Regions from separate parts of the Thiobacillus sedimenti genome, predicted to be linked through region 3. Evidence: predicted binding sites of a transcription regulator. Region 3 holds the regulator's gene; each other region holds the start of a gene.
The links. Region 3 encodes sigma-54, which starts transcription at its own class of promoters, with help from an activator protein. Its sites were predicted from a motif close to TGGCACNNTTCCTGCT; they were not measured.

Region 1 (7,081 bases), 1.2 Mb from region 3:
GCGAACACCGCGTCGTCGGCGGTACGGAAGACGGCGACGTCGACCATGCCGTGACGCACGACCCGGGCCCCCTGGCGTGGAATGTCGCTGACATCCAGGATGTCGATCCAGTTGTTCATCGTGATTTCCTTCATGCGCTGACGGTTTCGAATTCGTGCCTGAGCTTGCCCTCCGCGGCGCGCTCGACCCAGGGGTCGCGCTCGACGGAAAGCGCGAACAGCAGCCGCTCGTACAAGGCACGGCGGCCGTCGGCGTCGTCGACGACCTTCTGCTTCACGTAGTCGAGGCCGACGCGCTCGAGGTAATGCACCGTGCGGTCGAGGTAGCGCGCCTCCTCGCGGTAGAGCTGCAGGAAGGCGCCGGCATGCTCGATCACCTCGTCAGGCGTCTTCACCTTGACCAGGAATTGCGCGACCTCGGTCTTGATGCCGCCGTTGCCGCCGACGTAGATCTCCCAGCCGGAGTCGACGCCGATGATGCCGACGTCCTTGATCGCGACTTCGGCACAGTTGCGCGGGCAGCCGGACACGGCGAGCTTGACCTTGTGCGGCGCCCACATCTTGAAGAACACCTTCTCCAGGTCGATCCCCATGCGCGTCGAGTCCTGCGTACCGAAGCGGCACCACTCGGATCCGACGCAGGTCTTCACCGTGCGCAATGCCTTGCCGTAGGCATGACCCGACGGCATGTCGAGGTCCGCCCATACCTTGGGCAGGTCCGCCTTCTTCACCCCAAGCAGGTCGATGCGCTGGCCGCCGGTGATCTTGACGGTCGGGATCGCGTACTTCTCGGCGACCTCGGCGATGCGGCGCAGCTCGGCCGGCGTGGTCTGCCCGCCCCACATCCGCGGTACCACCGAGTAGCTGCCGTCGCGCTGGATGTTGGCGTGGGCGCGCTCGTTGATGAAGCGCGCCTGCGGATCGTCTTCCGCCTCGCCGGGCCAGCTCGAGATCAGGTAGTAGTTGAGCGCCGGCCGGCACGACGCGCAGCCGTCCGGGGTGCGCCATTCCATGAACTGCATGACCTGCGGGATCGTCAGCAGCCTGTTGTCGACGATCGCCGCGCGCACCGCCTCGTGGGTATGCTCGGTGCAGCCGCACATCGCTTTCGTCTTCGGTGCCGGCGAATAGTCGCCCCCCGCCGTGGCCGCGAGGATCTGCTCGACCAGCCCGGTGCAGGAGCCGCACGACGACGACGCCTTGGTGTGCTTCCTCACGTCCTCCAGCGTGAACAGCCCCTTCTCGCGGATCGCCTTGACGATGTCGCCCTTGCAGACGCCGTTGCAGCCGCATACCTCCATGTCGTCGGTCATCGCCGCGGCCTTGTTGATCCCCTGGTGGCCGAGGTTGCCGCAGTGGTCCTGGCCGAACATCAGGTGGTCGCGCAGTTCGGACACGTCCCTGCCGTCGCGCAGCAGGGAGAAATACCAGGCGCCGTCGACGGTATCGCCGACCATCACGCCGCCGACCAGCTTGTTGTCCTTGAGGACGAGCTTCTTGTAGACGCCGCCGATCGGGTCGGAATAGAGGATGGCCTCGGTGCCCTCGCCGCCGGCGAAGTCGCCGGCCGAAAACAGGTCGATCCCCGTCACCTTCAGCTTGGTCGAGGTGACCGAGCCCTGGTAGCGGCCGATGCCATGCAGCGCCAGGTGGTTGGCGCACACCTTGGCCTGCTCGAACAGCGGCGCGACCAGCCCGTAGGCGACGCCGCGGTGCGCGGCGCATTCGCCGATGGCATAGATGCGCGGATCGAAGGTCTGCATCGTGTCGTTCACCACGATGCCGCGGCTGCAGTGCAGGCCGGCCGATTCGGCGAGCGCCGTGCTGGGGCGGATGCCGACCGCCATTACCACGAGGTCCGCCGGGATGGCCTCGCCCTCCTTGAAGCGGACCGCCGCGACGCGCCCTCCTGGTCCAGCGACCAGCTCGGTGGTCTGCTTCTGCAGCAGGAACCGCAACCCCTTCTCCTCGAGGCTCTGCTGCAGCAGGCGCGCGGCCGGCTCGTCGAGCTGGCGCTCCATCAGCCACGGCCCGAGGTGCACCACGGTCACGTCCATGCCGCGCTTCATCAGGCCGTTGGCGGCTTCCAGCCCCAGCAAGCCGCCGCCGATGACGACGGCGTGGCGGTGCTGGGTCGACGCGCGGATCATCGCCTCGACATCGGCGATGTCGCGGAAACCGATCACGCCTTCGAGGTCGGCGCCGGGCACCGGCAGGATGAAGGGGTCGGACCCGGTCGCGAGCAGCAGGCGATCGTACGCCGCGCGCGTGCCGTCGTCGGCTTCGACCCGGCGCGCGGCGCGGTCGATCTGCACGACCTTCTTGCCGAGGTGCAGCGTGATGCCGTGCTCGCGGTACCAGTCGAGCGGATTCAGCACGATGTCGTCGACGGTCTGCTCTCCCGCCAGCACCGGCGACAGCAGGATGCGGTTGTAGTTGGGATGCGGCTCGGCGCCGAACACCGTGATGTCGTAAAGATCGGGGGCGAGCTTCAGCAGCTCTTCCAGCGTGCGAACGCCGGCCATGCCGTTGCCGACCATGACGAGCTTCATCCTGGGACCGCGCCCCATTGGCATACTCATGTCCATTTCACCACTCCAGGCAGAGGATTCGAAAGTGATGACCGAGATACGCCGTTGCATTCGGCCTGCTTGCCCCATCCCGAGCAAGCGTCATGCCACCGGGACGAGTCGGGGGGACCGCCCTGGATCTGACGGGGCATCAGGGCGCCCGCCCGCCGGTCCTCCGCCACCGTGCCGCACCACCACGGTGCAGCGGGCGGCGGCATGCACCGGTTTGCGCCGCCCCCCGTGCGGGTCGCGGGCCGGTCACGCCGCCGCCCGCCTGGCGGCGACGAGGCGCTTCAGCTCCGGCACGCACGAGCCGCATTCGGTTCCGCACTTGAGCGCGGATTGCAGCGCGGCAAGGTCGGCTCCGGCCGCGATCGCCGCAACGATGTCGGCCTCGCCGACGTCGAGGCAATTGCACACGATGCGTCCCCGCCCGCCGCCGCCCGCCGGCGGGCGGGCCACCGGCGCCAGCATCCACGCGCGCAGGGAGGCGGCCTCGACGCCTTCGACGACGGCGTCGCGCAGCCACGCGAAGGCCGCGGTCTCCCCCGTGAGGCGGGCGGCGACCACCTTGCCCTGTTCGACGCGCACCCGCTTGGCGACGCCGCGCTTGCGGTCCTGGTAGCGCATCACGGCAAGCGGGTCGTCGAGCCCGAGGGCGGCATCGAACGCCGCCAGCAGCGCTTCGGGCAAGGGTTCCGAATGCGCCAGCCGCAGCGTCAGCACGTCGCGCTCGCGCCCGGCCAATCCTGCCGCCGCGTAATCGCACGCCCGCAGCAGCGGCTGCACGGCGTCGAGCAGCGTGGTCCCGTCTCCGGCTGCAAGCGCCGCCATGCGCCAGGGCAGGTCCGCCCTGGCCACCTGGACCGCCGCGTGCTTGAGTTCGGGCTGCTTCGAAGCGGGATCGAAGAGCGGCAGCGTCAGTGCGTTGACGCCGTGACCGCCCATGAAGCGTGCGCCCCAGTGCATCGGCAGGAAGCACTGCCCCGGCCGGATGGCCTCGCTCGCTTCCGCCGCCACCACGACCTCGCCGCGGCGGCTCTTCACGCGGACCAGGTCGCCGTCCTTCAGGCGCCGCCGTTCCAGGTCGCTCGGATTCATGGCCAGCCGCGGCGCGTCGACGTGGGCGAACAATCGCGCTACGCGTCCGGTGCGGCTCATCGCGTGCCACTGGTCGCGCATCCGGCCGGTGTTGAGGTGCAGGGGATAGCGCGCGTCGATCGGCTCGGCCACCTGGCGATACGGCGCGGCGTGGAAGCGCGCACGGCCGCTGCCGGTCGGATAGACGCCGTCGCCATACAGACGCACCTGCCCCGCCGCAGCGCCGGCGGGGAACGGCCATTGCTGCGGCCCGGAATCGAGCATTTCCCAGGACAGCCCCGTGATGTCGAGATCGCGCCCGCGCGTCGTCTCGCGGTGCTCGTTGAACACGGCTTCGGCCGTCGCATAGGGAAACAGCCGCGGCCCGCGCGCCGGGTCGAGACGCCGCGCGAAGGCCGTGGCGATCGCCCAGTCGGCGCGCGCCTCGCCCGGCGGCGGCACGGCGGCGCGCACGCGCGCGATGCGCCGCTCGGAATTGGTCATGGTGCCGTCGGTCTCGCCCCAGGTCGAAGCCGGCAGCAGCACGTCGGCGTAGGCGGCGGTCTCGGTGTCCGCGTAGGCATCCTGCAGCACCACGCACTCTGCGGCCTGCAGCGCCTCGTGCACGCGGTTCTGGTCGGGCAGCGACTGCGCGGGATTGGTGCAGGCGATCCAGACCGCCTTGATCTCGCCGCGCCGGACCGCCTCGAACAGCTCGACGGCGGTCCGGCCGGGCCGCTCCGGAACCGCTTCCACGCCCCACAGGCGCGCCACCTCGGCGCGGTGTGCAGGGTTATCCAGGTCGCGATGGGCCGACAGCAGGTTGGCCATGCCGCCCACTTCCCGCCCGCCCATGGCGTTCGGCTGACCGGTGAGCGACAGCGGCGCGGCGCCGGGCCTGCCGATCTGTCCGGTGGCCAGATGGAGGTTGATCAGCGCGGCATTCTTGTCGACCCCGCAGCTCGACTGGTTGAGTCCCTGGCAGTACAGCGAAAGCGTCGGCCCCTGCGCGAACCAGCGCGCGGCCTGCACGATGTCGGCCACCGGCACGCCACAGATCGGCGCCACCTTCTCCGGCGTGTAGTCGCGCACCCGATCGCGCAGCGCCGCCCAGCCGTCGGTGTGCGCGGCGATGAACGCGCGATCGATCCACTCCTCCCACAGCATCACGTTGAGCATGGCGTGATAGAGCGCGACGTCGGTGCCGGGCAGGATCGCCAGATGCAGGTCGGCCTCCGCCGCGGTGTCGGTACGTCGCGGATCGACCACGATCAGCCTGAGGTCAGGATTGGCGCGGCGCGCGTCCTCGATGCGACGGAACAGGATGGGATGGGCATACGCCGGGTTGGAGCCGGCGACGAAGAGGGTGCCGGCGGATTCGATATCGTCGTAGCAGCCGGGCGGCGCATCGGCCCCCAGCGTGGCCTTGTAGCCGGCCACGGCAGACGACATGCACAGGCGCGAATTGGTGTCGACGTTGTTGGTGCCGATCAGGCCCTTGGCGAGCTTGTTGAAGACGTAATACGCCTCGGTGGTCAGCTGGCCGGAAATGTAGAACGCGACGGCGTCCGGGCCGTGTTCGCGGATGATGCGACGGAACCGGTCGGCCGCATGGTCGAGGGCCGTCTCCCAGTCGACCCGCTCGCGCGGCGCGCCCTTGTCGCGGCGCAGTTCCGGGACCCGCGCTCGCCCCGAGGCGGCGGCGGCCAGATGCAGCGTCGCGCCCTTGGTGCACAGGCGGCCGCGGTTGGCCGGATGCGCCGGGTCGCCGCGCACGCCGGTGATCTTCCCGGACTCGGCCTCGATCAGCACCCCGCAACCGGTGCCGCAGTAACAGCAGACAGACGTAACGACAGACATGAGGACTCCTTGCCCGGTCTGCCAGCAGGGCACGTGCCAGCGCCACACTCTTCTTTTGTTTCAGTCACTTGCGCGAATTTCCGGCGGCGCCGCGCGCGCGGCGCGCCCGCTTGCGGTGCGCGTCCGGCCCGGCCCGCTACAAAGTGGTGCCGGCGCCTCCGCCGGGGAGCGCCGTGTCGGCTTGCCCCTGTCGCCGCCGCCACTCCGCCGGCGCGACGCCGAAATGGCGCTTGAAGGCCCGGCTGAAGGCGGCTTCGGATTCGTAGCCCGTCTCGTCGGCAATGCCCTTCAGCGGCGCATCCGTCGTCTTCAGGCGCTGCGCGGCGAGGTGTAGCCGCCACGAGGTCAGGTAGCGCATCGGCGGCATCGCGAGGAAATGCCTGAAGCGCCCGCCCAGCGCCGTGCGTGACACACCGACCTGGCGTGCCAGGCGCGCCACGCTCCAGTCGTCCAGCGGCGCCCGGTGGAGGCACTTCAAGGCGCTGCCCACGATCGGATCGTTCGCCGCGGCGAACCAGCCGACTTCGTCGGCGGCGAGCGCCTGCATGTGGCGGCGCAGGATTTCGACGAACATCAGTTCCGTCAGCCGCGGCAGCATCGAGCGCGCCCCGGGGTCCGCGCCGCAGGCCTCCTGTGCGGTGTGGCGGATCGTGCTGGCGAGCCACTCGGCATCCGGGTTGCGCCGCGGCCCGGCGTGCATCAGAGCGGGCAGGTGGCGCAGCAGCGGGTGGAACAGCAGTTCGTCGCACTGCACGAAGCCGCAGACGATGCGCGTCCGCGCGCCGTCGCCGCCGTGCCGCACCCGCAGGATGTCTGGCCAGGGCGGCGGCGGCAGCAGCTCGGTCGCCGGCGCCGGCGAGGCCGCCTCGCGTCCGCGCAGGACGTGCACGTCGCCATACGGCAGCAGCACCGCATCGCCCGCCTCCAGCCATGCCGGCGGGTGTCCTTTCAATTCCAGCCAGCAACCGCCCTCGGCGACGATGTGGAAGGGGATGATGTGCTCGGTGCGAAACGGCAGCATGCGCGACAGGTCGCAGGCGGGCGGCGACACCAGCCCCCACGGCTCGTGGAACTCGGTGCTGAACAGCACGACGCCCGACAGGTGCATGCTGGCGAGCAGGTCGGACAGCAGGTCCGCCGGCACCGCTCCCGGCGTTTCGGGCAAAACTCTTGGCGTTTCGGTCATGGTCGCACGCGCGTGAATCGCTAAGGTTGATAGTAGGCAATGCGGCCGACAAACGGGCGTCCGGCCCGACGGCCGCCGCCCGTTTGTCGCAACCCCGATCCGCAGGAGGCCCATCATGGACACCACACTGAACGAAATAGTCGTGCATGTCGACGAACCCGTCGACGAGACCCTGTTCGCCGAGCTCGAGCGCGGCATCCGGCAGGACCGCGGGGTCGTCTCGGTGGGGCGGCATCCGGGCCGCGAGCACCTGATGGTGGTCGTCTACGACGCGGACGTCGCGCGCGCCTCCACCCTGCTGCACACGTTCCAGGAACGCGGCCTGCATGCGCAACTGATCGGCATGTAGGCGCACGCGCCTTCTTTTGACCCGAGGAGAGAGACCA
Region 2 (7,081 bases), 1.2 Mb from region 3:
CCCAGGCGGCCAAGGCGCCGATCCAGCGCCTGGTCGACCGCGTGAGCGCGGTCTTCGTGCCCGTGGTGATGGCGATCGCGCTCCTCACCTTCCTCGGCTGGTGGGCCGCGAGCGGCGACACCGAGCGCGCCATCCTCAACGCCGTCGCCGTGCTCGTGATCGCCTGCCCCTGCGCGCTCGGGCTCGCCACGCCCACCGCGATCATGGCGGGCACCGGCGTTGCCGCGCGCCACGGCATCCTGATCAAGGACGCGGAAGCGCTGGAGCTGGCGCACCGGATCGGCACCGTCGTGTTCGACAAGACCGGCACGCTCACCGACGGCACGCCGCATGTCGCCGCCTGCGTCGCGGCACCGGGCCACGACCGCGCCGAGGTGCTCGCGCTCGCGGCGGGGCTGCAGGCGGGCAGCGAGCATCCGCTGGCGCGCGCCGTGCTGGCCGAGGCCACCGCCGCCGGCATCGCGCCGGTGGCCGCACGCGCACAAGAGGCATTGCCGGGACGCGGCATCGCGGGTGACGTGGCGGGCGGGACCGTGTGGCTCGGCAACCGCCGGCTGATGGACGAGAACGCCGTCGACACCGCAGAACTCGAAACGCAGGCCGCCGACCTGGAGGCCGCCGGCCGCACCGTGTCGTGGCTCGCCCGCGCGCGCGATCGCCGCGCCCTCGGCCTGCTCGCCTTCGGCGACGCGGTGAAGCCGACCGCCGGCCAGGCCGTCGCCAAGCTCACGGCGCACGGTGTCGCGACGGTCATGCTGACCGGCGACAACCGCGGCGCCGCGCAGACCGCTGCGGCGGCGCTCGGCATCGACCGCGTGCTGGCCGAGGTACTGCCGGGCGACAAGGCGGCGCACGTCGGGGCCCTGAAGGCCGAGGGCGCGACGGTGGCGATGGTCGGCGACGGCATCAACGACGCGCCGGCGCTGGCCGCGGCCGACGTCGGCATTGCCATGTCCTCCGGCAGCGACGTCGCGATGCACACCGCCGGCATCACGCTGATGCGCGGCGATCCCGCGCTGGTGGCCGATGCGATCGACATCTCGAAGCGCACCTACGCGAAGATCCGCCAGAACCTGTTCTGGGCCTTCGTCTACAACGTCGTCGGCATCCCGCTGGCGGCGCTGGGCTTCCTGAACCCGGTGATCGCCGGCGGCGCGATGGCCTTCTCCAGCGTCAGCGTCGTCACCAACGCGCTGACGCTCAAGCGCTGGCGGCCGGCCGCATGAACATCGGCGAAGCCGCCCGCGCCAGCGGCGTGTCGGCCAAGATGATCCGGCACTACGAAAGCATCGGCCTGATCCGCGCGAGCCGGCGCACGCTCGCCGGCTACCGGCAGTATGGCGAGCGCGACGTCCACCTGCTGCGCTTCATCCGCCGGGCGCGCGACCTCGGCTTCGCGCTCGAGTCGATCCGCCAGCTCGTCTCACTGTGGGACGACCCGGCGCGCGCCAGCGCCGACGTCAAGCGCCTCGCCGACGCGCACATCGCCGACCTCGACGCCCGCATCGCGGCGCTGAGCGAAATGCGCACCACGCTGGTCGCGCTTGCACAAGCCTGCCGCGGCGACCACCGTCCCGACTGCCCCATCCTGCAGGGCCTCGCCGCACCGCCCGCGTCCACGGGACGCTAGCGCCCTTCCCAGTCGTACTTGACCTCGATCAACACGAGGGCGCGGACCGGGCGGCCATTCTTCTGCGCCGGGCTGAAGCGCGCGTCGCGGAACGCCTTGACCGCGGAATCGTCGAACACGCCGGGCGGATTGGCGCTGACGACGTCGACGTCGCTGACGCGGCCATCCGCCTCCAGCTTCAGCTGCAGCCTGAGCGTCCCGGACAGCCGCTGGCGATCGGCCGCGTCCGGGTAGTCCGGCCGGATCTCGCGCAGCGCGCGCGGCTGCACGTCGAGATCGCGCGCACGGTAATAGGTGAGGTCGACCGAACTGGTGAGCGTCGCAGACGGCGCCGCCGCCGGTGCGGCGGCGACCGGGGCGGGCGCGACAGCCGGTGCAGACGGTGCCGCGGGTGCCGCCGCGACCGGCGGCGCCGGCGCGACCGGCACGGCGGAAGGAACCGGACTCGGCGCGAGTCGAACCTCCGGCTTGAGTGCCGGCGGCTGCGGCGCGGGCAGGACGCTGGGCTCCCGTTCGTGCGGCAGGGGGGACCGCGCGCGTGCCGCGGCCACGTGCGGCACCAGCCGCACCTCGATGACCGGCTCGTCCGGGGCGCCGCCGGCCGGCGGCGCGACCTGCACCAGCGCGATCAGGGCGACATGCAGGCCGAGTGAAATCCAGAGGGCCGCCAGCGGACGCCGCAACTGCGCCGGAATGGTCGGTTCATCGAAGCGTGCAGTCACGGTCGAGCGTGCCGCGGAGAAACGGTTCCACCGTCATGGCAAACCGCCTGCGCAAGCCTAGAATAGGCAGCGAACAACCCCAAGGAGAAGGCCATGAAAAGACTCGTCATCGCGGGCGCCATCTTAGCATCGACGCTGGCGGCGCCGGCGCTCGCAGCGGACGTCGCACTGACCAAGACGACCGTGCGCGCGGCCGACGGCACCGAGGTGCCGGTCGAGGTCGCCACACCCGAGGGAAAGGGCCCCTTCCCGCCGGTGCTCTTCATCCACGCCAAGCGCGGCTACGAGGGCGACGAGCGCGCCCACGTGCGCGAGCTCGCGGCGCAGGGCTTTCTGGTCGTCGCACCGGACTGGCAGAGTGGCCGCTTCATCGAGCGCTGGCCCTCCGCACACAACCCCGATACCGAGATGGACGTCGAAGCCGGCCTCGACTACCTGAAGTCGCTCCCCAACGCCTGCAAGCAGCCGGTCGGCATCGTCGGCCTGTCGCGCGGCCCGTATTACGCGATCCGGCTGGCGGCCAAGCGCGGTGCCGAGATTGCCGCCATCGTGAGCTACTACGGCCACATGCAGAATCCCAACGCGCCGGAGCCGGATCAGCTGTTCCGCGTCGCGCCGGAGGTGATGCAGATCACGACGCCGATTCTTTATCTTATCGGCGACGCCGACTACGAGCTGCGCCGGATGAACGGCGGCCGCGCCTTCTACGCGCTGTGGGAGCGCGGCGTGCCGGTCGAGTGGCAGGAATACCCGATGGCGCGGCGCGCCTTCGATTTCCGCCCCGACCAGACGCCGGAAGAGAAGATCGCCACCCGCCACGCGCGCGAGCGGGCGAAGGCCTGGCTGGTGAAATGGATGAAGCTGGCACCCGACATGCGCTGTCCGGACGGCCGCCGCGCGTGACCAGGCGCGCGCGCCGCGGCGGCGCGATGAGCCGCGCCCGCGCCCTGCTGCTCGTCGCATTCGCATGGCAGGCCGGCCATGCCGCCCCCCTGTACAAGTGGCTCGACGGGTCGGGGCACGTGACCTATTCCTCGCTGCCGCCGCCCCCCGGCACGGTGGCCAAGGAAATGCGCGTGCCGCCGCCGCCCCGCGCGGAAGACGCGCGGCAGGCGGCGGAACAGGCGAAGAAGGCCGACGCGCTGGTCCGCGAACTCGAGGCGCGGCGCCGCGAGCAGGAAGCCGAGGAAGCGCGGCTGCGGGCACTGCGCCTGCCGCCCGCGCCCGTCGTGATCGAGAAGCCCGTGTACGTGCCGCAGCCGGTCTACTACCCGCCGGTGCGCGTTCGGCCGCATCCCCGCCATCCGGACAAGCCGCCCGTTCGCAGGCCGCGCTGAGCCGGGCGGGGAGGCCGGCTTCGACGACCATACGCCACACGGGGCGCCCCTTTTTGAGACGTTTTGCGCCGGCATGCACCACAAGATTTCAGCGCAGCGGCCGACGTCATTCGGGCGACGCCGTGCAAGTGCCTGATTATCCATCGTTATGAAAGCTGGCACGCCGCGTGCTCCATGCGAAGTGAGTCCCCAGACCGAAAGGCCGGGTTGCTCCACCCGTAAAGGGTAGGCCGTGGGTGTCAAGCCGACTTGTCGGCAACAACCCGCTCAGGCAGTCTCCTCCGAACTTGCGGCCTCTCCGGAGGCCGCTTTTTTTGCCGGCATCGAATCGAGCGCTATGCGTGTACTGATCGTCGAAAACCATCCCGAACGGCTTGCCATGCTGGTGCCTGCCCTGGAAACGGCGGGCTGCATCGTCGCGGCCACGCTGAACTCCGCACGCAGCCTGGAGGCGCAGGTCCAGTCGCTGCGCCCGGACGTCGTGATCATCGCGCAGGATTCGCCCGACCGCGACACGCTCGAGCACATCTGCGTGGCCAACCAGGACTGCCCGCGCCCGATCGTCATGTTCACTGGCGACGGCAGCCCGGAGTCGATCCGCGCCGCCACCCAGGCCGGCGTGACCTCGTATGTGGTCGACGGGCTCGACCCGGCGCGCATCCGGCCGATCCTCGACGTCGCCGTATCACGCTTCGAGGCGTTCCAGGCGCTGCACGACCAGCTGGAACAGACGCGGCTCGAACTGTCGGAGCGCAAGCTGATCGACCAGGCCAAGGCGCTGCTGATCAGGCAGACCGGCGCATCGGAGCCGGAGGTCTATCGCGAGATGCGGCGTGCCGCGATGGATCGCGGTCTCAAGCTGGCGGACATTGCACGGCAGCTCCTGCAAAAACCCCTGGCGTGAGTCCCCCTGATTGGTGCACGCCACCGGAAGCATGCACCGAGCCGGGGCACGAATCCGCGTCATGCAAGGCCCCACGATCCGTCCGGTTTCCTGGAAACCCAAGCGACACAAGGTGCTGAGGAAGCTGGCACAGCGGTTGCTAAACCTCAGCTGAACAGTCGCAACGATGTGGCTTTCAGCGTGACCGTCAGATCATTCAACACCGGACAAAGGCGTCCGCCCTGAAGGCGACGCCTTTTTCATTCATGCCCTCTGGGCATTGGGAGAACATACCGTGAGCGACATCCCGAACAAGCCCCTCGTACAGGACCCGGGCAAGCGTGACTTCATGAAAAAGACCACCGGGCTTTCCGTCGCGGCCGCCCTCATGGCCATGGTGCCGCCCGGCGTGCGCAGCGGCGCCTGGGCCGCCGGCTCCGATGCCCCGGAGAAACCCAACCTCACCGTCGGCTTCATCCCGCTGACGGACTGCGCCAGCGTGGTGATGGCCTCGATCAAGGGCTTCGACAGGAAATACGGCCTCACCCTCACGCCCAGCAAGGAAGCCTCGTGGGCGGCCGTGCGCGACAAGCTGGTGAACGGCGAGCTCGACGCCGCGCACGCGCTGTACGGCCTGATCTACGGCGTGCAGATGGGCATCGGCGGGCCGAAGAAGGACATGGCGGTGCTCGCCACGATCAACAACAACGGCCAGGCGATCTCGCTGTCGAACCAGCTGAAGGCCAAGGGCGTGACCGACGGCGCCTCGCTTGCCAAGCTGGTCGCCGCCGAACCCAAGGAATACACCTTCGCCCAGACCTTCCCCACCGGCACCCACGCGATGTGGCTCTATTACTGGCTCGCGGCCTACGGCATCAATCCCTTCACCCAGGCCAAGGTGATCACCGTGCCGCCGCCGCAGATGGTCGCGAACATGCGCGTCGACAACATGGACGGCTTCTGCGTCGGCGAGCCGTGGAACGCGCGCGCGATCCGCGACCACGTCGGCTTCACCGCCGTGACCTCGCAGGACATCTGGAAGGACCACCCGGAAAAGGTGCTCGGCACCACCGCCGAATTCGTGCAGCGCTATCCCAACACCGCGCGTGCAATGGTCGCGGCGATCCTCGATGCGTCGAAGTACATCGACACGATGAGCAACCGCTCCGAGGTCGCGAAGATCATCTCGGCGAAATCCTACGTCAACACCGACTTCGACTCGATCGAGGACCGCATGCTCGGCCAGTATGACAACGGCATCGGCAGGAAGTGGGCGGACGCCAACTACATGAAGTTCTACAACGGCGGGGCCGTCGGCTTCCCCTACCTGTCCGACGGCATGTGGTTCCTGACCCAGCACAAGCGCTGGGGACTCTTGAAGGAGCACCCGGACTACCTGGCGGTGGCGAAGAAGGTCAACCGCATCGACATCTACAAGCAGGCCGCCGCGATGACGAAGACGCCACTGCCGAAGTCCGACATGCGTGCAAGCAAGCTGATCGACGGCGTGGTGTGGGACGGCAGGAACCCCAAGGCCTACGCGGACAGCTTCCGGATCAAGGCCTAAACCCTACGCGCGCCTCGGCACCGCCGGGGCAGAAGGAGCCTCGCATGAATGCAGTGACACTGAACGAGCGGCGATTGCCCGAGGTGATGGACGCGCCGGAAACCGCGATCATCCCCCCGGAAGCCGCGCCTCTCCACAAAGCGCCTTACGTCGAAGCCGAATCCGGCAAGCGCCTCACGGAAGCCGTGACCAGCCGAGCCAGGAACGCCATCCCCCCGCTGCTCGGCATGCTGCTGTTCATCGGCCTGTGGGGGCTGATCTCCCATAGCGTCAAGAACATTCCGGGGCCTGTCGAAACCTGGCATGCGGCCGTGGCGCTGTTCTCCGATCCGTTCTACGACAACGGCCCCAACGACCAGGGCATCGGCTGGAACATCCTCAACTCGCTGACTCGCGTCGGCATGGGCTTCGGCGCCGCCGCCGTGGTGGGCATTCCGCTCGGCTTCCTGGTCGGTCGCTTCGACTTCCTCAACCGCATGCTGTCGCCGATCATCAGCATCCTGCGGCCGGTGTCGCCGCTGGCCTGGCTGCCGATCGGCCTGCTGGTGCTGCAGAAGGCCGAGCCGGCATCGATCTGGGTGATCTTCATCTCCAGCATCTGGCCGATGGTGCTGAACACCGCCGCCGGCGTGCAGCGCATCCCGCAGGACTACCTGAACGTCGCGCGCGTGTTGAACCTGTCCGAGCTCAGGGTGTTCACCAAGATCCTGTTCCCTGCGGTGCTGCCGCACGTGCTGACCGGCGTGCGGCTCGCCATCGGCGTCGCCTGGCTGGTGATCGTCGCCGCCGAGATGCTCACCGGCGGGGTCGGCATCGGCTTCTGGGTGTGGGACGAGTGGAACAACCTCAACGTCGCCCACATCATCATCGCCATCTTCATCGTCGGCATCGTCGGGCTCTTGCTCGAACAGGGGCTGATGCTGCTGGCGAAGCGGTTTTCTT
Region 3 (7,081 bases):
GCGGACGGACTCGACAAGGTTAGCGCCACCGGCCGTCCGGTGGCATTCCGCCAGAAGATGGACGGCCGCGACGAATACATCGAGGGCTTCGCCGACCGCATCGACTATGACGGCGCAACCAGCCAGCTCGAACTGATCGGGCAGGCCATGCTGCGGCGCGGCGGCGACGAACTGCGCGGTGCCCAGATTTCGTACAACGCCAACACCGAGTTCTACAAGGTCGTCGGCCAGCCCGGCGCGAAGACGCCGAGCGGACGGGTGCGCGCCGTCATCCGTCCGAAGCCGCGTACTGCGCCCCAGCCGCCCGCGAAGCCATGAGCGAGATCATCGCCCAGGGCCTGCGCAAGACGTACGGCAAGCGCACCGTCGTCCACGACGTGTCGTTCGAGGTCAAGAGCGGCGAGGTCGTCGGCCTGCTCGGGCCCAACGGTGCCGGCAAGACCACCTGCTTCTACATGGTGGTCGGACTGGTCGCGGCCGACGGCGGCACGGTCCAGATGGATTCGCACGACCTCACCCACATGCCGATCCATCAGCGCGCCCGGCTGGGCCTCTCCTACCTGCCGCAGGAGCCGTCGATCTTCCGCAAGATGACGGTGGAGGAAAACATCCGCGCCATTCTCGAACTGAAGCCCTACGGCAAGGCCGAACGCGAGGAGCATCTCGAGAACCTGCTGGAGGACCTGCATATCGCCCACCTGCGCGAGGCCTCCGCCGTCAGCCTCTCCGGCGGCGAGCGCCGGCGCGTGGAAATCGCGCGCGCGCTGGCGATCAACCCGCGCTTCATCCTGCTCGACGAACCGTTTGCCGGCGTCGACCCGATCGCCGTCCTCGACATCCAGAAGCTCGTGCATTTCCTCGTCGAGCGCGACATCGGCGTGCTGATCACCGACCACAACGTGCGCGAAACGCTCGGCATCTGCAACCGTGCCTACATCATCAGCGAAGGTCGGGTGCTGATCGCGGGGACGCCCGAGGTGATCATTCAGGACGACAACGCCCGCAGGGTGTACCTCGGCGAAAATTTCCGCCTCTGATTCCGCCCCCCGGAAATCGAATCGCGCTAAACTTGGCTCAAGTCGGCATGCTTCTTGCCGTAGTCAAGTTTCATGAAACACAGTCTTCAACTCAAGCTTGGGCAACATCTCACGCTGACGCCCCAGCTGCAGCAGTCGATCCGACTGCTGCAGCTGTCGACGCTGGAACTCAACCAGGAACTCGAGCAGATGCTGCAGGACAATCCCCTCCTCGAGCGCGAGGACGAGGATGAGTCCGCCTATGCGACGCCGGACGAGGCGGGCGCCGCTGCGGGCGAGGCCGAAGGTCAGGGCACGACGGAGGCGGCCCAGCCCGACCATCCGGAAGGCGAGCCCTCCACGGCCCTCGACGAGGCCGACTGGAACGACTACAGCGCCGCGAGCGGCGACGAGGAAGACAGCGATTTCGCCCACGGCGCCATCTCCGGCGCGACCCTCCGCGAGCACCTGTTCAACCAGCTGATCGTCAGCCCGCTCACGCTGCGCGACCGCACCCTGGTCGCCGCGCTGATCGACGACCTGGACGAGGCGGGCTTCCTGACCCAGCCGCTGGAGGACATCGCCGCCAGCCTCACGGGCGAGATCGAGGACCTCGAACCCGAGGAACTCGAGACGGCGCTCAAGCACCTGCAGAACATGGACCCGACCGGCGTCGGCGCGCGCAGCCTGGCCGAGTGCCTGACGCTCCAGCTGCGCGCCCTGCCCGCGGACACGCCGGCGCGCGACGCGGCGATGCGGCTGACGACGCATTACCTGGATCTGCTCGCGGCCCGCGACGTGGGGAAGCTGAAGAAGATGCTCGGCATCGACGACGCCACCCTGCGCACCGCGCGCGCGCTGATCCTGTCGCTCAACCCGCGGCCCGGCACGGCCTTCGGGCGCGACGAGACGCACTACGTCATCCCCGATGTCTACGTGCGCAAGGTCAAGGGCATGTGGATCGCCAGCCTCAACGCCGACGCCATGCCCAAGCTGCGCGTCAATCGCGTCTATGCCGACATCCTGGCCCGCCACCGTGAAGCCGGCGGCAGCCAGCTTGCCAGCCAGCTGCAGGAGGCGCGCTGGCTGATCAAGAACGTGCAGCAGCGCTTCGACACGATCCTGCGCGTCTCCCAGGCCATCGTCGACCGCCAGAAGCAGTTCTTCGAGCACGGCGAGGTCGCGATGCGCCCGCTGGTGCTGCGCGAAATCGCCGAAGCCGTCGACTTGCACGAGTCGACCATCTCCCGCGTCACCACGCAGAAATACATGATGACGCCGCGCGGCCTGTACGAACTGAAATATTTCTTCGGCAGCCACGTCGCCACCGACAGTGGCGGCGCCTGTTCGTCGACGGCCATCCGCGCCCTGATCAAGCAGCTGGTTGCGGCCGAGAATGCCAGGAAGCCGCTGTCCGACGGCCAGCTCGCCGAGGTGCTCGGGCAGCAGGGCATCGTGGTGGCGCGCCGCACGGTCGCCAAATACCGCGAGTCGCTGCAGATTCCGCCCGCCAACATGCGCCGGGCGCTGTGATCCGGCTGGCGTTTCCGGCCGTCGCGTCCGGCTGCCGGGAATGCGCTTGAACGCACCGCGCTTTCGTCCCACAATCAAATCGGGCGTGTTCGATCGCCCCCGGAAGCCCGATCGTGGATCGCCTTCCGGTTCTTCCATGCAGACCAAGGAGGCGCTATGAATTTGACGATTTCCGGCCATCATCTGGACGTGACCCCGGCCATCCGCGGGTACGTGGCCGACAAGCTTGACCGTGTCAAGCGCCACTTCGACCACGTCATCAATGTCAGCGTGATCATGCAGGTGGAAAAGCTGGTGCACAGGGTCGAAGCCAACCTGCACGTCAAAGGGCATGACTTTCATGCCCACAGCGAGGACGGCAACATGTATGCCGCGATCGATCTGCTCGCCGACAAGCTGGATCGCCAGATCGTCCGGCACAAGGAGAAGACCTCCGACGTCCATCAGGAGGGCGGCGGGCTGAAGCATCGGCCCTCGGAAACGCCCGCCTGACGGCCGCGCACCCGGCCCCCGAAGGCCCCTCGCCGGCCTTCGGGCGTATAATCCGCAGCAGCCGGACTCCCCCTTCCCCGGCCGCGCACAGGCATGAACCTAATCGCCCCTCTCATCGCTCCCGACACGACCTTGCTGGATATCAGCTTCACCAGCAAGAAGAAGCTGTTCGAACACGCGGCGGACCTGTTCGCCCAGACCCGCGGCCTCAAGGCCGCCGACATCTTCACCAGCCTCTTCGAACGCGAACGCCTCGGATCGACCGCGCTCGGCCACGGCATCGCGATCCCGCACGGGCGCATCAAGGGCCTGAAGGACGCATGCGGCGCCTTCTACCGGCTCAAGACGCCGCTCGAATTCGATGCCCCGGACAACCAGCCGGTGACGCTCTGCTTCATCCTGCTGGTTCCCAAGGATGCCAACGAACAGCACCTGCAGATCCTCGGCGAACTCGCCCACTTGTTCGGCGACGCGGGAATGCGCGCCCGAATGCTGGACGCGGACAGCCCCTCGGCGTTGCTGACGCTGCTCGATTCCTGGTCGAGTTGAGCGCACGGGCCGGCGCATGGACGAACTGCTGAGCCACGTGTCGGTCGAGACGCTGTTCCGCGACATGGCGGAACAGGTCGGCCTGCAATGGCTCGCCGGCCGCACCGGCGGCGGTCGCACGCTGTCGTCGGAAACCATCCAGAAGCCCACGCTCGCCCTCATCGGCCACCTGAATTTCGTCCATCCCAACCGGGTGCAGGTGCTCGGCTGCGCCGAGATGGACTACCTGCGCGGTCTCTCCGCGACGGGCCTGCAGGAGGCCATCGACCACCTGTTCTCGAACGATCTTGCGGCCATCGTCGTTTCGAACGGCGAGGCGGTGCCGCCGCCGCTGCGCGAAGCGGCCGAGCGCACCGGCACGCCCCTCTTCACGTCGTCCCTCGCCAGCCCGATCCTGATGTCCTTCCTGGGCCATTACCTGACGCAGCGCCTCGCCGAAACCACCTCGCAGCACGGCGTCTTCCTCGAGGTGCTGGGGCAGGGCGTGCTGGTCAAGGGCGACGCCGGCGTCGGCAAGAGCGAACTGGCCCTCGAGCTCATCACCCGCGGCCACCGGCTGGTGGCCGACGACGTCGTCGAACTCAAGCATGTCGCGCCGGAAACGCTGGAGGGCAACTGTCCAACGCTGCTGCGCGACTTTCTCGAGGTCCGCGGCCTCGGCATCCTCAACATCCGCTTCCTGTTCGGCGAGACGGCCGTGAAGCGGCAGAAGAACCTCAAGCTGATCGTCGAGCTGGTGCATCCGCAGGAGATCGGGGAAGTCGGTCTCAATCGGCTCGACATGGTGGCGTCGACGGAGAACATCCTCGGCGTCGCCATCCCCAAGGTGCGGATTCCCGTTGCGGCCGGCCGCAACCTCGCGGTGCTGGTCGAGGTCGCCGTGCGCAACCACATCCTGAAGAGCCGCGGCATCAATCCGGTCGAGCAGTTCATCAAGCGCCAGCAGGCCGCCATCGACGGGGGGGATTGAATGCAGATCGTCCTGGTTTCGGGCCTGTCGGGGTCGGGCAAGAGCATCGCGATCGCGGTGCTCGAGGACGTCGGTTATTACTGCGTCGACAACCTGCCGCTGGCGATGCTGCAGCCGCTGGTCGACCATCTGCGGCACGAAGGGCACGATCGCCTCGCCATCGCGATCGATGCGCGCAGCGGTGCGAGTTTCAGCCAGCTGCCGCAGATCGTCGACACCCTCCGTGCGCAAGGCGCCGACCTGCGGGTCATCTTCCTCGAGGCCAAGACGCTGACGCTGGTCCAGCGCTTTTCCGAAACGCGCCGACGCCACCCGCTGTCGAGCGATACCGTCTCGCTGCAGGAGGCCATCCAGCTCGAGCGCGAAACCCTCGCCGACATCGCCTCGCTGGGCCACCGCATCGACACCAGCGACCTGTCCGCGTCGGCGCTGCGCCTGTGGATCAAGGACCTGATCGGCCTCGATCGCTCGCGCATCACGCTGCTGTTCGAGTCGTTCGGCTTCAAGCACGGCATTCCGCTCGACGCCGATCTGGTGTTCGACGTGCGCTGCCTGCCGAATCCGCACTACGTCGCCGAGCTGCGCCCGCTCACCGGGCGCGACCAGCCGGTGAAGGACTACATCGAGGCCAGCCCCAACGCGATGGCGCTGCTGGCGGATATCCGCGGCTTCGTCGAAAACTGGCTGCCGTGCTTCATCCGCGACCATCGCGCCTACCTGACGGTCGCGATCGGCTGCACCGGCGGCCAGCACCGCAGCGTCTATTTCGCGGAGACGCTGGCGGCGGCCTTCCGCGAACGCGAACAGGTGCTGGTTCGGCACCGCGAGCTGTCATGATGGACCTGCGTGCCGGCGACGTGGGCGTGCTGCTGGCCGGCGCCGGCGTCGTCGTCACGCTGGCGGTGTGGGGCTGGGGCGGCGCGCACGGCGACACCGTCGTCATCCGCGCGGCCGGCAAGGTCATCGAGACGGCGTCGCTGACGCGCGCCCGGACCTATGCCGTCCAGGGCCCGCTCGGCACCACCGAGATCGAGATCAGGCCGGGTCGCGCACGCATCGCACGCGACCCCTCGCCCCGCCAGCTCTGCGTCAAGCAGGGCTGGCTCACGCAGGCCGGCCAGGCGGCCCTCTGCCTGCCCAACCAGGTCAGCCTCGAAATCCGCGGCCGCGCCGTCGCCTATGACACGCTCGGCTATTGACCTGCCGATCACCGACGACGACCGCCGCATCGCGCGGCTGGCGGCGCTCGCGATCGGCCTGACGCTCGCCGAGGCCGCACTGCCGAGCCCGATTCCGGGCGTGAAGCCGGGGCTCGCCAACATCGTCATCCTGCTGGTGCTGCTCCAGCACGGCTGGCGGGCGGCCGCGTGGGTGTCCGGACTGCGTGTGCTCGCGGGCGGACTGCTGCTCGGCAGCCTGTTCGCACCGGGGTTCTGGCTGTCGCTCTGCGGCGCGCTGGCGAGCCTGTCGGTGCTGGCGCTGGCGCGCCATCTGCCGACCCGCCATTTCGGCCCCGTCAGCCTGTCGGTGCTGGCCGCCTTCGGCCATATCGGCGGCCAGCTCGCGCTGGTCGGTGCGTGGCTGCTGCCCGCCGCCGCGCTGATCAAGCTGATGCCGGTATTCGCTGCCGCCGCCCTCGTCTTCGGCACGGTCAACGGCCTGCTCGTGGCACGCATGCTCGCCGCGCCCGGGAACGACGCAGCGGAGCTGTCCGGCATCGCGACAGGCGCCCGCGACGGGTAGGCCGACGCACGGCGAAAACGTGCGCGCTGGCCGCGTCCGGCCGCACTCCGCAGTGGATTATTGGCGGCATCCGGGCGACAATCCGTGCCATGCATGCTCCCCTCAATACCGTCACCCTCGCGCTTTCCGGCGCATCCGGCATGGCCTACGGCCTGCGTCTCCTCGAATGCCTGCTGGCGGCCGACCTGAATGTCTATCTGCTGGTCTCGCAGGCCGCCCACATCGTCGCCAAGCAGGAGCTCGGTGTGGCGCTGCCCGCGCGCGCCGGTGATCTCGAAAACCAACTGTCCGAAGCGCTGAACGCAGGCGACGGCCAGCTTCGCGTATTCGGCCGCGAGGACTGGAACGCCCCGGTCGCCTCCGGCTCCAACCCCGCCGACGCGATGGTGATCTGCCCGTGCTCGATGGGCACCGTCGCCGCCATCGCGCACGGCCTGTCCGACAACCTGATCGAGCGCGCCGCCGACGTGATGCTGAAGGAGCAGCGCAAGCTCATCCTCGTCCCGCGCGAAGCTCCGTTCTCCACGTTGCATCTGGAGAACATGCTCGCGCTGTCGCGGATGAACGCGGTCATCCTGCCCGCCAATCCCGGCTTCTACCACCGGCCGCAGTCGGTCGAGGACATGGTCGATTTCATCGTCGCGCGCATCCTCGACCAGCTGGGCATCCAGCACGCGCTGACGGAGCGCTGGGGCGAGAATCGGTGAGCACGACGCTTCCACTGTTCCCGCTCAACACCGTCGTGTTCCCCGGCGGGCGCCTGCCGCTGCGGATCTTC
Region 4 (7,081 bases), 300 kb from region 3:
GCCCTCAGGCGCCGGGGCGCGCCAGGCCGCTGACCGCGCGGGCTGTGGGCGGACGATGCGTCGGGTTTCTTTACAGTTATCGCGAGCCGCTCATGCTGTTGCCCCGAAGATGTGATGCAACGCCTTGATAAACAATAAATAAAAATTCTTGGTACACCGATTGCTTCGCTTCACTCGAGCGATCACTGCAGCAAACATAAGGACAAGCAAAATGACACGGACACTCCGGCAGATTACAAGGGGAATGGGCGCACTGCTCGTGGGGCTCGGGCTGGCGGGCGCCGCGCATGCGACCTACTCATCGGGGCAGGGCACATCGTGCGGCGGCGGGACGACCAACCCGAACTGCGACACGTGGACCTTCAACAACACGAAAACCAACACCCAGAACGGCATCACGGCCACCGCGTCGGGCTGGTCGAACACCGTCGGTTCCGCGAACGTGCTTCTCGACAGCGCCTATATCACGCTGAACGGCAGCAGCGGTCTCGGCGTGCGCAACAACGACTGCTCCGGCTTTTCCAACTGCACCGGCGGCACGTCGGGGCGCGATGCCAATGAGGGAAACAGCCCCGAGCATGCCATCGACAACAACGAGCGGGTCGATTCGATCCTCTTTTCCTTTACCGACAAGATCAACCTCACGTCCTTCGCGGCGGGGTGGGTGCAGACCGACTCGGATTTCACGATCATGGCATATACGGGCTCCGGGAATCCGGCGAGCCTCGCGGGCCAGTCGTATGCGGGACTCCTGTCGAACGGCTGGTCCCTGATCGGCAACTTCCTCGCAGGTTCGAGCACCGGCGCTCACGATTTTGCCAACAGCGTCTATTCCAGCTACTGGCTGATCGGCGCGCTCAACACCTTTGTGGGCGGCGATCCGACCAAGGCGGGGAACGACTACTTCAAGCTGATTTCGCTCGCCGGCTGCACCTGCGACAATGCGCCGCCTGGAACCCCGGGATGCGGGGGCAACGGCAATGGCGGCGGCGTGCCGGAGCCGGGAACCCTGTTCCTGATGGGAGCGGGGCTGTTCGGTCTCACGCGTTTCAACGCACGGCGCCGGGTGCGCGGCGTTTCGCTGGCCGCCTGAACGCCCCGGCGACAGATCGAGAGGCCCTTCGGGGCCTCTTGCCGTTTGGGAATGCGCGCGGCTCTGCTAGGGTGACGAACGGATAGGCCGCGGAGCATGAGATGAAGCAGATCACCCCGAAGGAAACCCACACCTATTTGCAGTCGCATCCGGAGGCCGTCTTCATCGACTGCCGCTCGGAAATCGAATACCTGTTCGTCGGCCATCCGGTCGGGGCGATTCACATCGCCTGGCAGGACGGGCCGGACTGGGACGTCAACCCGGACTTCCTCGGCCACGCCCGCAAGGCGGCCTCGGTCAACCGACCGGTGGTGCTGATCTGCCGCTCGGGCCGGCGCTCGGCCGATGCCGGCCGCTACCTCGAGAAGCACGGCTTTCCCGAGGTTTACAACGTTGCCCACGGCTTCGAGGGCGACATGGACGAGCAGCGCCATCGCAGCACCCGGAACGGCTGGCGTTTCGACGGCCTGCCTTGGGAGCAGACCTAGCCCAGGGTGACGCCGAGCCAGGCGCCGATGAAGTAGGTCGCGAGTCCGGCCGCGCCGCCGATGCCGAGCATGCGCAGCCCGGAGAGGAGCGCGTGGCGCCCGGTGAACAGGCTCATGCTCGCGCCGACGATGAAGAGCCCGAGCGCGGTCAGCACGATCGATGCGGCGAGCGCGTGGGCGGACTCGACCAGGAAAGGCAGCAGCGGCAGGGCGGCGCCGGCGGTGAAGGCCGAGAAGGACGAGATCGCCGCCACCCAGGGCGAGCCGAGTTCGTCGGGGTTGAGGCCGAGCTCCTCGCGTGCCAGCGTGTCGAGCGCGCGCTCCGGGTCCTGCATCAGGGTATCGGCGAGGCGCCGCGCCTCCGCCGGGTCCATGCCCTTGGCAGCGTAGATCAGCGCCAGTTCGGCCGCCTCTTCCTGCGGGTACTCGGCGAGCTCGTCGCGCTCGAGGCCGATCTGGTATTCGAACATCTCGCGCTGCGAGCGCACCGACACGTATTCGCCCGAGGCCATCGAGAAGGCGCCCGCCAGCAGGCCGGCGACGCCGGTCAGGAGGATGACCGAGGGCTCGGGCGCCGCGCCGGCGACGCCGTAGATCAGCGCGGCGTTCGAGACCAGGCCGTCGTTGATGCCGAACACGCCGGCGCGCAGCGCGTTGCCCGCGGTGCCGCTCTGATGGCGCTTGCCGATCTGGTCGACGCGGGTCGGCATCGGATGCGGCGGATTCTGCGTGTAGAGCACCATGCCGCGTACCTTCATGGCCGCCAAGACACCGCGCATCGCGCGCGGCTTGAACAGCCGGGTCAGCCTGCCGACGATGCGCGTCCGCAGGTCGGGGCGGTAGGTCCCAGGCAGCGGTCCGCCGCCCTGGCGGATCGTGCCGAGCCAGATTTCCGCCTGCGCGTCGGCCGCCTGCGCGAGCTCGGTGAACAGCGCTTCGCGCGCGGTGCCGCGCTCGCAGTCCGCCACCACGCGGTAGAGCCAGGCCGAACGCTTTTCTTCCTGCCAGGATGCGTAAGCCGAACTCATGCCTGCCTCCGGTACTGGATGGCCTCGGCAAGATGGACCGGCGCGATGGCATCGCTGGCCGCGAGGTCGGCGACCGTGCGCGCGAGCCGGAGCACGCGGTGATAGGCGCGAGCCGACAGGTTCAGCCGCGCGATCGCCTGCTTGAGCAGCGCTTCGCCGGCGGCATCGAGGCCGCAGAAGCGTTCGATGTCACGGGTGCCGAGCGCGGCATTCGGCTTGCCCTGCCGCTGGATCTGCCGGTCGCGCGCCGCCTGCACGCGGGCACGGATGGCGGCGCTGGGCTCGCCCGGCGCCGCCTGCAGCAGTTCGTCCTCGGTCAGCGCCGGCACGCCGACCTGGATGTCGATGCGGTCGAGCAGCGGTCCCGAAATGCGCGCGCGGTAGCGCGCGATCTGGTCCGGCGTGTCGCGGCAGGCCTGGGTGGGGTGGCCGAGATAGCCGCAGGGGCAGGGGTTCATCGCTGCGACGAGCTGGAAGCGCGCCGGGAAGTCGGCCTGCCGGGCCGCGCGCGAGATCGTGATGTGGCCCGTCTCGAGCGGCTCGCGCAGCACCTCCAGTACCTGCCGCGGGAATTCGGGCAGCTCGTCGAGGAACAGCACGCCATGGTGCGCGAGCGAGATCTCGCCGGGGCGCGGCGTGTTGCCGCCGCCGACCAGCGCCACGGCCGAGGCGGTGTGATGCGGGGCGCGAAACGGACGGCGGCGCCAGTGCTCCTGGCGGAAGCCGCCGTTGAGCGAGGCGACCGCCGCCGCCTCCAGCGCTTCGGCCTCATCCATCTCCGGGAGGATGCCGGGGAAGCGCGCGGCGAGCATCGACTTGCCGGTGCCGGGCGGGCCCGCCAGCAGCACCGAATGACCACCCGCCGCGGCGACCTCGAGCGCGCGCTTGGTGGCGCTCTGGCCCTTGACGTCGGCGAAGTCCGGGTAGTCGGGCACGGGATCCGCTGCGCGCGCCGTGGGTGCGGCAAGCGGCGCCTGGCCCGCGAGCCAGCCGCACACCTCGAGCAGGCTGGTCGCGCCGAACACGTCGACGCCGCTCGCCAGGACGGCTTCGCCGGCCGATTCGACCGGCAGCACCAGCTGGCGGCCCGCGGCGCGGGTGGCCAGGGCCATCGCCAGCGCGCCGCGCACCGGGCGCAGTCCGCCGGTCAGCGCGAGTTCGCCCGCGAATTCCGCCTGCTTGAAACGATCGGCCGGGATCTGGCCCGACGCGGCCAGGATCGCCAGGGCGATGGGAAGATCGAAGCGGCCGGATTCCTTCGGCAGATCGGCCGGTGCCAGGTTGACCGTGATGCGGCGCGCCGGGAACTCGAAGCGGGCGTTCTGGATCGCTGCGCGGACGCGGTCGCGCGCCTCCTTCACTTCGGTTTCCGGCAGGCCGACCAAGGTGAAGGCAGGCAGGCCGTTGGCGAGGTGCGCCTCGACGACGACCTCGGGCGCATGCATGCCGTTCAGGGCCCGGCTGGTGACGACGGCGACGGCCACGGACCTATTCGGCGTCGCGCTGCTGCTTTTCCAGTTCGGCGACGCGCGCTTCCAGCTGCGCGAGCTTCTCGCGCGTGCGCGCAAGGACCTCGGTCTGTACGTCGAATTCCTCGCGGTTCACCAGGTCGAGCTTGCCGAGCATCGAGGTGAGGCCGGCCTTGAGGTTCTGTTCGATGTCGCGGGCGGGCGACTGCTTCAGCACCTCGCCCAGCTTGCCGACGAGTTCATTGACGAATGCGGGCGTGGGAAATTTCGTGTTCGGGTTCATGACGGCCTCCATTGAGAGCGGAGTGTAGCAAGCCACGGCGCGATGGAGGGGCCCGCGACGGACGCGCCGGGCACAAAGACCGTGCATGCGGATTCCGCAACGCACCAGCAGGGTGCGAACGCCGGCCGATCGCTGCGCATGAGATTTGTAACCCCATGTTTTATAGTGACAAAGTGAGCTGGCATGCCACGTGCTGAACGACGGGTGCGATTTTGCGCACCCTCATTCGCTCAGGAGAAATTCATGAAAAAAACTGCACACGCTTGGGTTCTGGCCGGTCTGGTGGGCATGCCCACCTTCGCGATCGCGGACGAGCCGGCTTCGCCGCACACCCTGACCGCCAACGTCGGCCTCACCAGCAACTACGTGTTCCGCGGTATCTCGCAGACCCAGGGCGAACCGGCCATTCAGGGCGGGCTCGACTATTCCCACGCGAGCGGCTTCTACCTCGGTACCTGGGGCTCCAATGTCGGCTGGCTGACCGACTTCCAGGGCTACAAGAGCGGCAGCATGGAGCTCGACATCTACGGCGGCTACCGCAACGCCATCGGCCCCGTCAGCTATGACGTTGGCGCGATCCGCTACATGTACCCGGGCAGCAAGAACAATACCGATCCGGCAAACACCACGCTCCCCGGTGCCTGGACTTCGGAAGCTTATGCTTCCGTGGGCTGGAAGTGGTTCACCGCCAAGTATTCCTACTACCTGAGCGATTCGGTGTTCGGCGTCGGGCCGAATGCCAATGGCTCCGGCTACCTCGATCTTTCCGCCAGCCTGCCCGTCGCCGACACCGGCCTGACCCTGGGCGCGCATTGGGGTTCTTTCAACTTCAAGAACGACACGACGTATTCGCCTGCCGTTACACCGGACTACAAGGACTGGAAGGTCAGCGCGACCTATGACCTGGGCAAGCTGGCGAAGCAGACGTCCGGCATGAACCTGGGCGTCGCGTACAGCGACACCGACGCCGAGAAGGCATTCTGGCACGACGCGAGTGGCCGTTATCTGGGCAAGGCCACCACCACCGTCTGGATTTCCAAGACGTTTTGATCAACTGACCGATCGGAGCGGTGCAAACGCCCGCTCCTTTTTCCCTTGTCCAAGTTCTGGGAGCTGACATGAAATTCGTAACGGCAATCATCAAGCCGTTCAAGCTGGACGAAGTGCGCGAGGCCTTGTCGGCCATCGGCGTCACCGGCCTGACGGTCACGGAAGTGAAGGGATTCGGGCGGCAGAAGGGCCACACCGAGCTGTATCGCGGCGCGGAATACGTGGTCGACTTCCTGCCCAAAGTGAAGATCGAAGTGGCCATCAAGGCCGAGTTGCTGGAGCGCGTGATCGAGGCGATCGAGAAGGCGGCCAACACCGGCAAGATCGGCGACGGCAAGATTTTTGTCAGCAGCCTGGAACAGGTCGTGCGCATCCGCACGGGCGAATCCGGCCCCGACGCCCTCTGAGGAGCCTGAACATGAAAAAGCTATTTGCTTCGCTGGGCTTGATGTTGGCCCTGCTGTCACCCCAGTTCGCGCTGGCGGACGACGCTGCGGCGCCGGCGCCCGCCGCATCCGTTTCGGCGCCGGCCGAGCAGGCTGCGCCTGCAGCGGCCGTCTCACCCGCTGCGGCTGCAGCCCCCGCTGCTGCGGTCGTCGCCGCGCCGGCCCCCACCCCCAACAAGGGCGACACGGCCTGGATGCTGCTGGCGACGATCCTCGTCATCATGATGTCGATTCCCGGGCTCGCGCTGTTCTACGGCGGCCTGGTGCGCAGCAAGAACATGCTGTCGGTGCTGATGCAGGTGTTCTCGATCTTCGCGCTGATCACGGTGCTGTGGGCGGTCTACGGCTACTCGCTGGCCTTCACCCAGGGCAACGCGTTCTTCGGCGGCTTCGACCGGCTGTTCCTGAAGGGAATCTTCAACCCGGTGGACGGCAGCGTCGCGAACGCCGCGACCTTCAGCAAGGGCGTGGTGATCCCGGAATTCGCCTTCGTCGCGTTCCAGGCGACCTTCGCGGCCATCACCGTCGCGCTGATCGTCGGTTCGTTCGCCGAGCGGATGAAGTTCTCCGCGGTGATGCTGTTCTCCGTCCTGTGGTTCACCTTCGCCTACATTCCGATGGCGCACATGGTCTGGTTCTGGCCGGGTCCGGACGCCTACACCGACGCCAAGGCGGCCGAGGCGGCCACCGCGACGGCCGGCTGGCTGTTCCAGAAAGGTGCGCTCGACTTCGCCGGCGGCACGGTCGTGCACATCAACGCCGCGATCGCCGGCCTGGTCGGCGCCCTCGTGATCGGCAAGCGCGTCGGCTACGGCAAGGAAGCGATGACGCCGCACAGCCTGACCATGACCATGATCGGCGCCTCGCTGCTGTGGGTGGGCTGGTTCGGCTTCAACGCCGGCTCCGCGCTGGAAGCGGGCGGCACCGCGGCGCTGGCCTTCATCAACACCCTCAACGCGACGGCGGCCGCGGCGCTGACGTGGACCTTTGCCGAGTGGCTGCTGAAGGGCAAGCCCTCGATGCTGGGTGCGGCTTCCGGTGCGGTGGCGGGCCTCGTCGCCATCACCCCGGCCTGCGGCTGGGTCGGCGTGGGCGGTGCGCTGGCCATCGGTGCGCTGGCGGGCGTGGTCTGCCTGTGGGGCGTGACCGGCCTGAAGAAGCTGCTGGGCGCGGACGACGCGCTGGACGTCTTCGGCGTGCACGGCATCGGCGGCATCCTCGGCG

Region 1: nirB (nitrite reductase large subunit NirB) is a predicted target of sigma-54. The motif match lies at 2,664-2,679, and genes of this name have one in related genera.
Region 2: VA613_RS12225 (ANTAR domain-containing response regulator) is a predicted target of sigma-54. The motif match lies at 3,846-3,861, and genes of this name have one in related genera.
Region 4: VA613_RS01455 (TorF family putative porin) is a predicted target of sigma-54. The motif match lies at 4,541-4,556, and genes of this name have one in related genera.

Annotation. Positions count from the first base shown of each region.
Region 1 is NZ_CP141769.1:2,451,134-2,458,214, forward strand. It holds gene nirD (nitrite reductase small subunit NirD) at 1-119, opposite strand, end outside; gene nirB (nitrite reductase large subunit NirB) at 131-2,551, opposite strand; gene VA613_RS12280 (nitrate reductase) at 2,828-5,509, opposite strand; gene VA613_RS12285 (AraC family transcriptional regulator) at 5,646-6,695, opposite strand; gene VA613_RS12290 (hypothetical protein) at 6,811-7,044, shown strand.
Region 2 is NZ_CP141769.1:2,439,723-2,446,803, forward strand. It holds gene VA613_RS12200 (heavy metal translocating P-type ATPase) at 1-1,226, shown strand, start outside; gene cueR (Cu(I)-responsive transcriptional regulator) at 1,223-1,630, shown strand; gene VA613_RS12210 (energy transducer TonB) at 1,627-2,352, opposite strand; gene VA613_RS12215 (dienelactone hydrolase family protein) at 2,446-3,255, shown strand; gene VA613_RS12220 (DUF4124 domain-containing protein) at 3,282-3,689, shown strand; gene VA613_RS12225 (ANTAR domain-containing response regulator) at 4,027-4,593, shown strand; gene VA613_RS12230 (CmpA/NrtA family ABC transporter substrate-binding protein) at 4,922-6,139, shown strand; gene ntrB (nitrate ABC transporter permease) at 6,184-7,081, shown strand, end outside.
Region 3 is NZ_CP141769.1:612,925-620,005, reverse strand. It holds gene lptA (lipopolysaccharide transport periplasmic protein LptA) at 1-318, shown strand, start outside; gene lptB (LPS export ABC transporter ATP-binding protein) at 315-1,037, shown strand; gene VA613_RS03020 (RNA polymerase factor sigma-54) at 1,110-2,549, shown strand; gene hpf (ribosome hibernation-promoting factor, HPF/YfiA family) at 2,706-3,041, shown strand; gene VA613_RS03010 (PTS sugar transporter subunit IIA) at 3,135-3,590, shown strand; gene hprK (HPr(Ser) kinase/phosphatase) at 3,607-4,560, shown strand; gene rapZ (RNase adapter RapZ) at 4,561-5,397, shown strand; gene VA613_RS02995 (NusG domain II-containing protein) at 5,394-5,759, shown strand; gene VA613_RS02990 (Gx transporter family protein) at 5,740-6,303, shown strand; gene VA613_RS02985 (flavin prenyltransferase UbiX) at 6,393-7,010, shown strand; gene VA613_RS02980 (LON peptidase substrate-binding domain-containing protein) at 7,007-7,081, shown strand, end outside.
Region 4 is NZ_CP141769.1:311,572-318,652, forward strand. It holds gene prsT (XrtA/PEP-CTERM system TPR-repeat protein PrsT) at 1-33, shown strand, start outside; gene xdp1 (exosortase-dependent surface protein XDP1) at 260-1,093, shown strand; gene VA613_RS01435 (rhodanese-like domain-containing protein) at 1,195-1,581, shown strand; gene VA613_RS01440 (VIT1/CCC1 transporter family protein) at 1,578-2,609, opposite strand; gene VA613_RS01445 (YifB family Mg chelatase-like AAA ATPase) at 2,606-4,093, opposite strand; gene VA613_RS01450 (accessory factor UbiK family protein) at 4,098-4,361, opposite strand; gene VA613_RS01455 (TorF family putative porin) at 4,605-5,411, shown strand; gene glnK (P-II family nitrogen regulator) at 5,480-5,818, shown strand; gene VA613_RS01465 (ammonium transporter) at 5,830-7,081, shown strand, end outside.